Linked DNA regions of Anaerocolumna chitinilytica. The protein of the gene in region 3 interacts with the protein of the main gene of each other region in a pairwise test. Links are inferred from orthologs where the notes say so. Each region holds a gene or a part of one and is shown on either strand. Other genes may lie near its edges.

Evidence for each region.
Region 1: the proteins of rlmB (region 3) and bsdcttw_RS16995 interact in binary tests that used the Escherichia coli proteins (3 or more experiments, as listed by UniProt). The link is inferred for Anaerocolumna chitinilytica from one-to-one orthologs.
Region 2: the proteins of rlmB (region 3) and tsaE interact in binary tests that used the Escherichia coli proteins (3 or more experiments, as listed by UniProt). The link is inferred for Anaerocolumna chitinilytica from one-to-one orthologs.

Annotation. Positions count from the first base shown.
Region 1 is NZ_AP023368.1:3,909,947-3,913,097, reverse strand. What follows is about bases 127-3,115. They hold bsdcttw_RS16995 (NAD(P)H-hydrate epimerase), read left to right. Parts: upstream 127-766; coding sequence 767-2,464; downstream 2,465-3,115. Other genes in these bases: alr (alanine racemase), read left to right, coding at 2,577-3,115; acpS (holo-ACP synthase), read left to right, coding at 363-728; bsdcttw_RS17005 (hypothetical protein), read left to right, coding at 127-346. Outside these bases: more of bsdcttw_RS17005, read left to right, coding at 1-126; more of alr, read left to right, coding at 3,116-3,151. UniProt on the Escherichia coli protein: Bifunctional enzyme that catalyzes the epimerization of the S- and R-forms of NAD(P)HX and the dehydration of the S-form of NAD(P)HX at the expense of ADP, which is converted to AMP.
Region 2 is NZ_AP023368.1:490,165-493,315, reverse strand. Bases 120-3,108 are described here. They hold tsaE (tRNA (adenosine(37)-N6)-threonylcarbamoyltransferase complex ATPase subunit type 1 TsaE), read right to left. Parts: upstream 1,840-3,108; coding sequence 1,399-1,839; downstream 120-1,398. Other genes in these bases: bsdcttw_RS02190 (VanZ family protein), read right to left, coding at 2,973-3,108; bsdcttw_RS02195 (ECF transporter S component), read right to left, coding at 1,969-2,586; tsaB (tRNA (adenosine(37)-N6)-threonylcarbamoyltransferase complex dimerization subunit type 1 TsaB), read right to left, coding at 636-1,343; rimI (ribosomal protein S18-alanine N-acetyltransferase), read right to left, coding at 120-538. Outside these bases: bsdcttw_RS02215 (hypothetical protein), read right to left, coding at 1-20; more of rimI, read right to left, coding at 95-119; more of bsdcttw_RS02190, read right to left, coding at 3,109-3,151. UniProt on the Escherichia coli protein: Required for the formation of a threonylcarbamoyl group on adenosine at position 37 (t(6)A37) in tRNAs that read codons beginning with adenine.
Region 3 is NZ_AP023368.1:4,502,322-4,505,203, reverse strand. What follows is about bases 156-2,875. They hold rlmB (23S rRNA (guanosine(2251)-2'-O)-methyltransferase RlmB), read left to right. Parts: upstream 156-1,005; coding sequence 1,006-1,746; downstream 1,747-2,875. Other genes in these bases: bsdcttw_RS19650 (EcsC family protein), read right to left, coding at 1,807-2,601; cysS (cysteine--tRNA ligase), read left to right, coding at 156-440. Also shown: more of cysS, read left to right, coding at 1-155. UniProt on the Escherichia coli protein: Specifically methylates the ribose of guanosine 2251 in 23S rRNA.

The DNA.
Region 1 (3,151 bases), 590 kb from region 3 along the record:
GGAAAAGAAGCTGGACCAGAATCAGAGGTTAATCCGAGAGATAGGTGACAAGATAAAAGAGGCGGAAAACCAGCTTATTGACCTTCCTTATCAGATAAAAGAAGCCAATGAACAGCTGATTATAGAGAGTACTGCTATCTGTTACAAAAGACTGAGTGATAATACCGAAAAAATTACTGAAATCAATCAGTGGATAAAATCCATCAGAGAGCAGCTAAAGATTAAAATTCTCGAAAAGCAGGATATGGAAATGAAAAATACTGACATATATAACTATATGCATGATATGTTAGGGCCTGAGCTGCTGCAGGAATTGGATGAGGATATTAAAAAAGGTTTAAACTAGAGGAATATTATAATATATGATAATTGGCATTGGTACAGATTTAATAGAAATAAAGAGGGTTATAAAAGCCTGTGAGAAAGAATCTTTTCAAAAAAAGATCTATACAAAACAAGAAATCGAACTGGCAAGCAGAGATAAGGTAAAGTTTGCCGGGAATTTTGCTGTGAAAGAAGCAATCTCAAAAATGTTCGGTACAGGTTTCTATGGTGTGAGACCTTCAGATATTGAAGTATTAAGAGACCAGCTTGGTAAACCATATGTCAATCTGTATAATGGTGCCAAAGAATTAGCAGAAAAAATGGCTATAAAGAAAATACATGTAACCATAACCAATACCAGCGAATATGCAAGCGCATTTGTTGTAGGAGAAGGCCAGGACTAATAGATAAAAGGCGCATTTGAAAGGACATGGTTATTTATATGAAATATTTAGTCAGTTCATGCGAGATGAAGGAAATTGATGAAAGAACAATAGAAGGTATGGGGATACCTGCTATTGTTCTAATGGAGCATGCAGCCATGAAAGTGGCAGAAACAGTGGAAGCATATCTTAAAGAGCAGAAATGCGCCAATCAACGTATTCTTGTTTGTTGCGGTACCGGCAATAATGGTGCGGATGGAATAGCAGCAGCGAGAATTCTATATGGTAAAGGTTATGAGGTTACTATAAGCATAGTTGGTGATATGAAGAGCGCTTCTTCATTATTCCTGCAGCAAAAAGAAATCGCAGAGAATTTTAGCGTACCAATTATTAGCAAACTGGATTTTGCAGAATATACTATTGATGAAAATACGATTCTGATAGATGCCATATTCGGAATTGGTTTAAGCAGAGAAGTTACCGGTATCTATAAGGACATCATAAATAAGATAAATACTTCGGTGAAAAGAAAGGTGTTTTCGGTAGATGTACCTTCCGGGCTTTCAAGTGATAATGGGTTCCCACAGGGAGCAGCCGTTAAAGCAGATGTTACAATATCTTTTGGATACTCTAAGATTGGTCTGGTAATGTATCCTGGCTGTGAATATGCCGGCAAGGTAGAAATTGCGGACATCGGTTTTGCACCTTTAGGAAAGATAGGGATGAGTCTTAAATATCATACCTTCGAAAGGGAAGATCTTATTTTACTCCCTCCGCGCAAAGCTTATTCGAACAAAGGAAGTTATAAGAAGGTATTAGTTGTGGCAGGTTCAGCCACAATGTCAGGTGCGGCATTTTTCTCAGCGAAAGCGGCTTATATGACAGGAGCAGGACTAGTAAAGGTTATAACAAGTGAGAACAATCGTATCAGTCTTCAGACTTCTCTTCCGGAAGCGTTGTTATACACCTATAAAGAGGAAGAGCTGACACGAAACGCCCTAGACCTCCTAGCGGAAGAAATAAAATGGGCAGATGTCTGTGTCATCGGACCGGGAATCGGAAGAAGTGAAATTTCAGAAAAAATCTTAACTTTGATATTAGAAAATATCGAAGTTCCTCTCATAATAGATGGGGATGCCATCTGGCTTTTGGGACAAAAATTGAATTCCCTAATAGACAGCTCAAGGGAAAAGGTGAAGGAAGAAGATTTTTCTCCCGGTGAACCAGTGAATCACAACATCCTTGCAGAGCTGTCTGTAAGTAAGTCTGCGGATAAATCAATACAAAAATTTGCAGATAACACTAATGAGAATAAGATAGAGGAACGGATTGCTTCTCTTAAGGGAATCTTACCTGCTAAGACAATTTTAACACCTCATTTAAAAGAATTAAGTTATCTCCTTGGGGTTCCGGTAGAAGTAATTCAAAAAGAACTGCTGCATATGGCTGATAATTGTATAAAGGAAAATAATCTTATATTTACGATTAAAGATGCCAGAACAGTAGTAGCATCAAAAGAACATCAATACATTAATATGTCAGGCAATAACGGTATGGCAACAGGTGGTTCAGGAGATGTGCTGACTGGAATAATAGCAGGTTTAATAGCAGGCGGATTAACAGAATTTCTGGCTGCGGCTTTGGGAGTATACCTTCATGGACTTGCAGGAGACTATGCCTGTCGGGAATTAGGGGAATATTCGCTGATGGCTTCCGATATTATAAAATATCTTCCGGAAGCCATGAGTTTGGAATAAAAATTGACTGTTACTATAAAATATATCGCTGTAGATAGATAAAAAGCGAGTGAAAGAAAAACACTTTCGCATAAGATTTTAAGGCGCTCTGAGCGGCGGAATAGAGGTAAATATGACAGCTGGAAATATTGATTTGACTTCCATCGAAGAATTTCATTCAAAATATTATAGAGCTTCTGCCAATATAGATTTGGATGCTATTTGCAATAACATTGATAATACAAGAAAAATATTAGGTTACGAAACGAAATTGATGGTAATTCTAAAAGCGGATGGGTACGGACACGGTGCAGTACCCATAGCGAAAGCACTTCTTGATATGGCAGTAGACTGTTTTGGGATTGCCATTCTGGAAGAAGGAATTGAACTTAGAAAAGCCGGAATTGACAAACCGATTCTGGTTCTCGGATATACTCCGAAAGGACAATATAAAAAACTCGTAGAATATAATATAACACAGACAATATTTCAATATAATACGGCAAAGGACCTTTCAGAGGAAGCCTTAAGTCAAGGGAAAACAGCGAAAGTTCATATTAAAGTTGATACTGGTATGAGCAGAATCGGATTCTTTGATGATGAGGAAAGTATAGAAGAAATAAAAAAGATATCTGAGCTTAAAGGTATTGAAATAGAGGGGATATTCTCACATTTTGCATGCGCAGATGAGGAAGATAAGACATCTGC
Region 2 (3,151 bases), 4.0 Mb from region 3 along the record:
ACCCTTTTTAAGTTTCTCATAATATTCCTCCCGCCAACTTGTCCGCCTTCTTGAGATTATTATAACTTGAAATCCAGAAAATTTACAGTGGGAATTACAACCACATAATCAGTGCATCTTCTACCGGTGCCTCGTAATAGTTCTTTCTGACCGCTGTATCCACGAATCCCAGCTTATGATAGAGATGAATAGCAGACAGATTGCTTTGACGTACTTCCAGTGTAAAGGCGGCAATTCCCATCTTGCGCCCGCTCTCTATCAGCTCTGTCAAAATCCTTTCCCCTACCCCCTGGTTCCGGTACTTTTTATCAACAGCAACATTGGTTATCTCACCTTCGCCAACAATTCCCCACAATCCGCAATAACCAAGAATAATTCCCTCAGCTTCTGCAACCAGATAGAGATTCTGCGGATTCTTCAAGGAGTTTAGAAAGGATTCCTGACTCCAGGGTCTTGAAAAGGAATTGTATTCGATTGTATATACCTGTTCCATGTCTTCTGGCTTCATGGGACGGACTACCATTTGATGTATACTCATTATATCACTCTTTTCCTTTCATTTACCATAACAAAACGGACCCGAGAAAAACTATCATCTCTTATTGATTGTTCTCTCAGGCCGTATAAACACATTATTAAATTTGCTGCTGCTTTTCAGCTCTTTCGCGTTCTGCCTGGGACATTCTAAGATATTCCGGCTCAAAACTGTCTCCCTCTTGCAACTTACCGGCTTTGTAATACTCTACCCCTAAAGCTCCAAGGGCTGCTGCTCTTTGCTTTGAAAGATGAACAGGAGCAATAGAATAAGGAGCTTTCAGTAAAGGTGCAAACTTACTAAGCTGAGCTTCCACACCGTCACCAAGGAATATAATTTCCCGGTTATAGCTGTTAAGCTTTTCTGCCAATTCTTCTACCTCTGCGGCAAACTGCGGCAGAACCACTTTAAATTCGCCCTCCTGCCATTCATATAAACCTGTATAGACCTGGTTTCTTCTGGCATCCATCATAGGACAGATTAAATGGTCTGTTCCATACAGATTATATGCAAGGGAATCTACAGTAGGTATATTAATTATCGGAATATCCAGAACCAGTGCCAGGCCTTTTGCAGTAGAAGCACCTATACGCAATCCGGTAAAGGAACCCGGACCTCCAGCAACGGCAATTGCATCGAGCTCTTTCACATCAATATCAAGTATTTTAAGAACCTCATCTACCATAGGAAGAAGGGTCTGAGAATGGGTCTTCTTATTGTTGACAGTGAATTCTCCCAGTACTTTATCCTCTGTTACCACAGCCACAGAAGCAACAAGTCCGGAACTGTCCAGTGCTAATATCTTCATGTAACTCCTTTCATAAACAGCAAGCTTACAAGAATTTATCAATTCTTATTCTATTTTATTCTTCTATAAGCTTACCGCCGGTGACCGTAATCTTTCGGTAATCAAAGCCTTTTGCTGTGTTCTTTTCTATCGTAATAGAGGTAAGGGTTTCAGGAAGCAATTCTTTAATTAACTCAGCCCATTCTACAAGGCAGACACCTTCTCCGTAGAAATAATCTTCGTACCCTATTTCCTCCATCTCTTCGATATCTTCAATGCGATATACATCAAAATGATACAGGGGAAGCCTTCCTTCCTCATACTCGGAAACAATCGTAAAGGTTGGGCTGTTTACCGGTTCCGTAATTCCAAGACCTCTTGCAAAGCCTTGTGTAAATACTGTCTTCCCGGTTCCTAAATCTCCGGACAGACAATATATTTCTCCTGACTTTGCCTGCTCTCCCAAACGCTTCCCAAGTTCAAAGGTTTCTTCCCTGCTATTGGTTTCTATTATCATAAGTTCTCACAGTCCTCAGTGAATTCTCTTAAAACGCCAAGAAGTACCGTAAGCTAACTTACGATACTGCTTGCATTAGAAGTATGTGACAATTATAGCAGATATAGCATGATTTAAAAAGTCATTTTTTTAACGGATTACTTTTTTTAATATTTCATAAGTGATATGACCTACAATACCGAGAAATATACCTTTTACCAGATTAAAAGGTGTGATTCCAATTAAGATTAAGGTAAACATATTCTTAATACCAGGTACCATAGAAGCCAAGCCTACAATATTATCGATGCCACCGTACATTCTGGCATACAAAGGTATGGTTACAAAGTAATTCATTAGGAATCCTACAATCATCATAGAAATGGTTGCAGCACCAAAAGCGAATACTGACTTATATTTTCCTTTTAATTTACGAAAGAGTAAGCTTGCAGGTACAACGTATGCAACACTTACAATAAAGTTGGCAAGTTCACCGATTCCCATGGTATTGGAAGCAGTAATTCCTTTTATGAGGTTCTTTAGAAATTCTATTAGAATTCCTGCTGCCGGCCCAAACCAAAAAGCGCCTAATATCGCCGGTATATCACTGAATTCAAGTCTTAAAAAACCGATATAGGGAGGGGACTCCAGCAACATTAATACATAGGATAAAGCTGTTAAGAGACTTATCGTAACCATTGCTCTTGTACTAAAAACAGAACTTTTTACATAGCTTTCCTTCATTGTGTTGTTTTGTGATGTCTTCATAATATTCTCTCCTTTTTAGGAAGGAAATTCCTGGTTTTATGCGTGGAAAACATTTTAAAATGTTATTCTCACCCTGACCAAGAGAATCTATGCGTTGTAACTGCTACAGATTCTTTCAGCAGAAATAATAAAAGCCCCGAATAATAGTAATTCGGGGCTTTTTACGTACATGCAATAATGCATATTCTGCAATCAGTTTCTTCTCACATCCAGACTATACTGTCGGTTTTGGAATTGCACCAAATCAACTGATACCAGTAAGTTTTAACTTCACTTATTACCCTGTATCAGGTCGCGGACTATACCGCCGGTCGGGAATTTAACCCTGCCCCGAAGAATTTCCTTATTTTTTTGTGTCTTTATAATAGTACCCTTTGAGAATTTTGTCAAGGGTAATTTTTAACATTCTTCTTCCTGTTGATATGACGAGATATCTGAGCGCAGAGAAGAATTCCAATAATTGCACCGAATGTATCGATTCCTACATCCGTTATCATCGGCGACCGACCGGGCGTGAAGAACTGGTGGAATTCATCACTGGAGGCATAAAGGACGCAAAGGCCGA
Region 3 (2,882 bases):
CTGAATGTGAGATGGTAAGCGGTCTTGAGGTGGATAAGAAGCATTCTATCTCCAAGGACGAAGAAGAAATATTAAAAGAGGCAGCTAAGTTCCAGGAGAAATTTGAAGCTGCCATGGATGATGATTTTAATACGGCGGATGCTATTTCTGCAATTTTTGAATTAGTAAAGCTCTCAAATACAAATGGAACAGCCGAATCTTCTCCTGCTTTATTACAGGAATTATTAAAACTTATGACATCCCTTTGTGAGGTTCTCGGCATTAAAGCAATTAAGAAAGATGAACTGTTAGACGAAGAGATTGAAGGGCTTATCAAAGAGCGTCAGGAAGCGAGAAAGCAAAAAGACTTTAAGAAATCTGATGAAATCAGAGATTTATTACTTGAGAAGGGCATTGTATTAGAGGATACAAGAGAAGGTGTTCGATGGAAAAGGGCTTAGAAGAGGGGTTAATCCGCTTAATAAAAGATGCATTTGCTCTGCCGGATACGGATTTAAAGACGTATTCTCCCTTGACGCTTGCATATATAGGAGATGTAGTGTACGATTTGATTATCCGTACACTGGTGGTAGAGCAGGGAAATGCACCGGTTAACAAGCTTCATAAAAGGGTAAGCAGTATGGTAAAGGCATCTGCCCAGATGGAGCTTTATCATGGCATTGAGGACATGCTTACAGAGGAGGAGCTTTCTATCTATAAAAGAGGACGTAATGCGAAGTCTTTTACCACAGCTAAGAATGCAACTATTACGGAATACCGTTCTGCAACGGGCTTAGAAGCCTTAATGGGATATCTGTATCTGGATAATCGGCTGGATAGAGTCCTTGAACTTATGAAAGCCGGCCTTGAAAGAAGAAGTGCGGCAGCAAGTGTTACTCCAAAGGAAAATGCTACAAAGTCAAATGAAATGAAAAAAGAGCAAGAAGAAAAGAAGTGCGATTTATCTGAGACACTTCAAGAAGAGGATGATACTGAAATATTAATAGAATCGGAAAAGGAGTTAGAATGAGATACGAAGAACTTACTATAGAGGGCCGTAATGCGGTATTGGAAGCATTCCGTTCAGGAAAGACGATAGACAGGCTTTTTGTTCTGGACGGTTGTCAGGATGGACCTATAAAATCAATCTTAAGAGAAGCAAAGAAGGGTGATACTATCATCAACTTTGTAAAGAAAGAAAGACTTGACCAGCTTTCAGAAACCGGAAAACACCAGGGAGTCATGGCATATGCGGCTGCTTATGAATATGCAGAGGTAGAAGATATCTTAAAAGCGGCAGAAGAAAAAGGAGAACCTCCTTTTATTATTCTGCTGGATGGGATTGAAGACCCCCATAATCTGGGAGCAATTCTTCGTACTGCCAATCAGGCCGGTGCTCATGGAATCATCATTCCTAAGCGAAGAGCAGTAGGTCTGACGGCTACCGTGGCTAAAACCTCTGCCGGTGCCATTAATTATACCCCGGTGGCAAAGGTTACTAATCTGGTGGCTACCATTGAGGAATTAAAAGAAAAGGGACTTTGGTTTGTGTGTGCTGATATGGAAGGTGAAATCATGTACAAACAAAACTTGAAAGGTCCGATCGGACTGGTAATTGGCAGTGAGGGAGAAGGCGTCGGAAGGCTGATTAAGGAAAAATGTGATTATATGGCTAAGATACCGATGTTTGGAAATATCGATTCCCTGAATGCATCCGTTGCTATGGGAATACTTTCCTACGAGATTGTAAGACAAAGATTAGGATAAGGACATAAAGTGATAAAAAGAGGGCATATGGTTACCGATACCATATGCCCTCTTTTATTGTTATTCATTTATTTTCTTTAGTAAATAGCGCTTTTTATATTTCACTCTTGCATAGGCTGTAATTTTCCGAATATAACTGTGATTTACAAGCCCTCCGACAACACCGATAAGCGGCATGCCTTGAATGAATTTGGCGGTAAGAAGAGCCTCAGAAAAGCAGGAGGAGGCGTTTTTCATTTCTTCCTTCACATCCAGAGAAGGATGAATACCAGAATCAATCTGAGCTGCTATTTCATCTAATTTACTATTAAGCTCTACTTTCTTTGCGCCTGATGTAAGGGCAGCCTGCAGCAGTATACAGATAAACGCTTTCTCTTCCTCCTTCTCATAAGAGAAGCCGTAACTTAAAGCAACTTCATTCATAGACTTTATAATTAAAGCCAGAAAGAGAGGAATATCCGGAAGACCGATACCAAGAACACCTAATACACTGCCCTCAACTGCTGAAAAAGTTGAATTGAACCGGCTGGACAGGGCAGCAGGTTTATCCAGATCTTTTAAATGCTTTTTAGTAGTTTTTCTTTTTACAGCCAAGTTATTGATATCGTAGTCTACTAAAATCCTGTCTTTGTTGTAGGTCTTCTCAATGACATCGATGCCTTTGTCATAGATCAACTCAAATGCTTTAAAAAAAGCTTTATCCAGAGTACCTTTTAAAGTTGTGGGAATTTTATCTCTTACTTTATCCAGCAAAGGATTGATAGTTGTATTAAAATAAGAATTATCTTTTGCCAGAAGGAGATTACTTTCTTTCGTTTCTATTTCCTTTAGTTGTTCTTCCAAGATTTTTTTCATATTGAAATCCTTTCTATTATTAGAGTTGAAGGAGCTTTTGCTTATCTATTGTAAATATATGATGATAAATCATTTGTACTGACAGAAATATTGATGTGTTAGGATATGTTTTCTGATAGTTATTATGAATTATATAATATTTGAGTAAAAGCTTCAATGAAAAACACAAAAAACTGGAAATCTGTTTTTAACTGTGTTATACTGGTCATGGTAAAAATTTATTTTATTAATATTCATAAGGAGGTGGCTATACATGAGAAGCTTTGTAAATCGTAATGTTA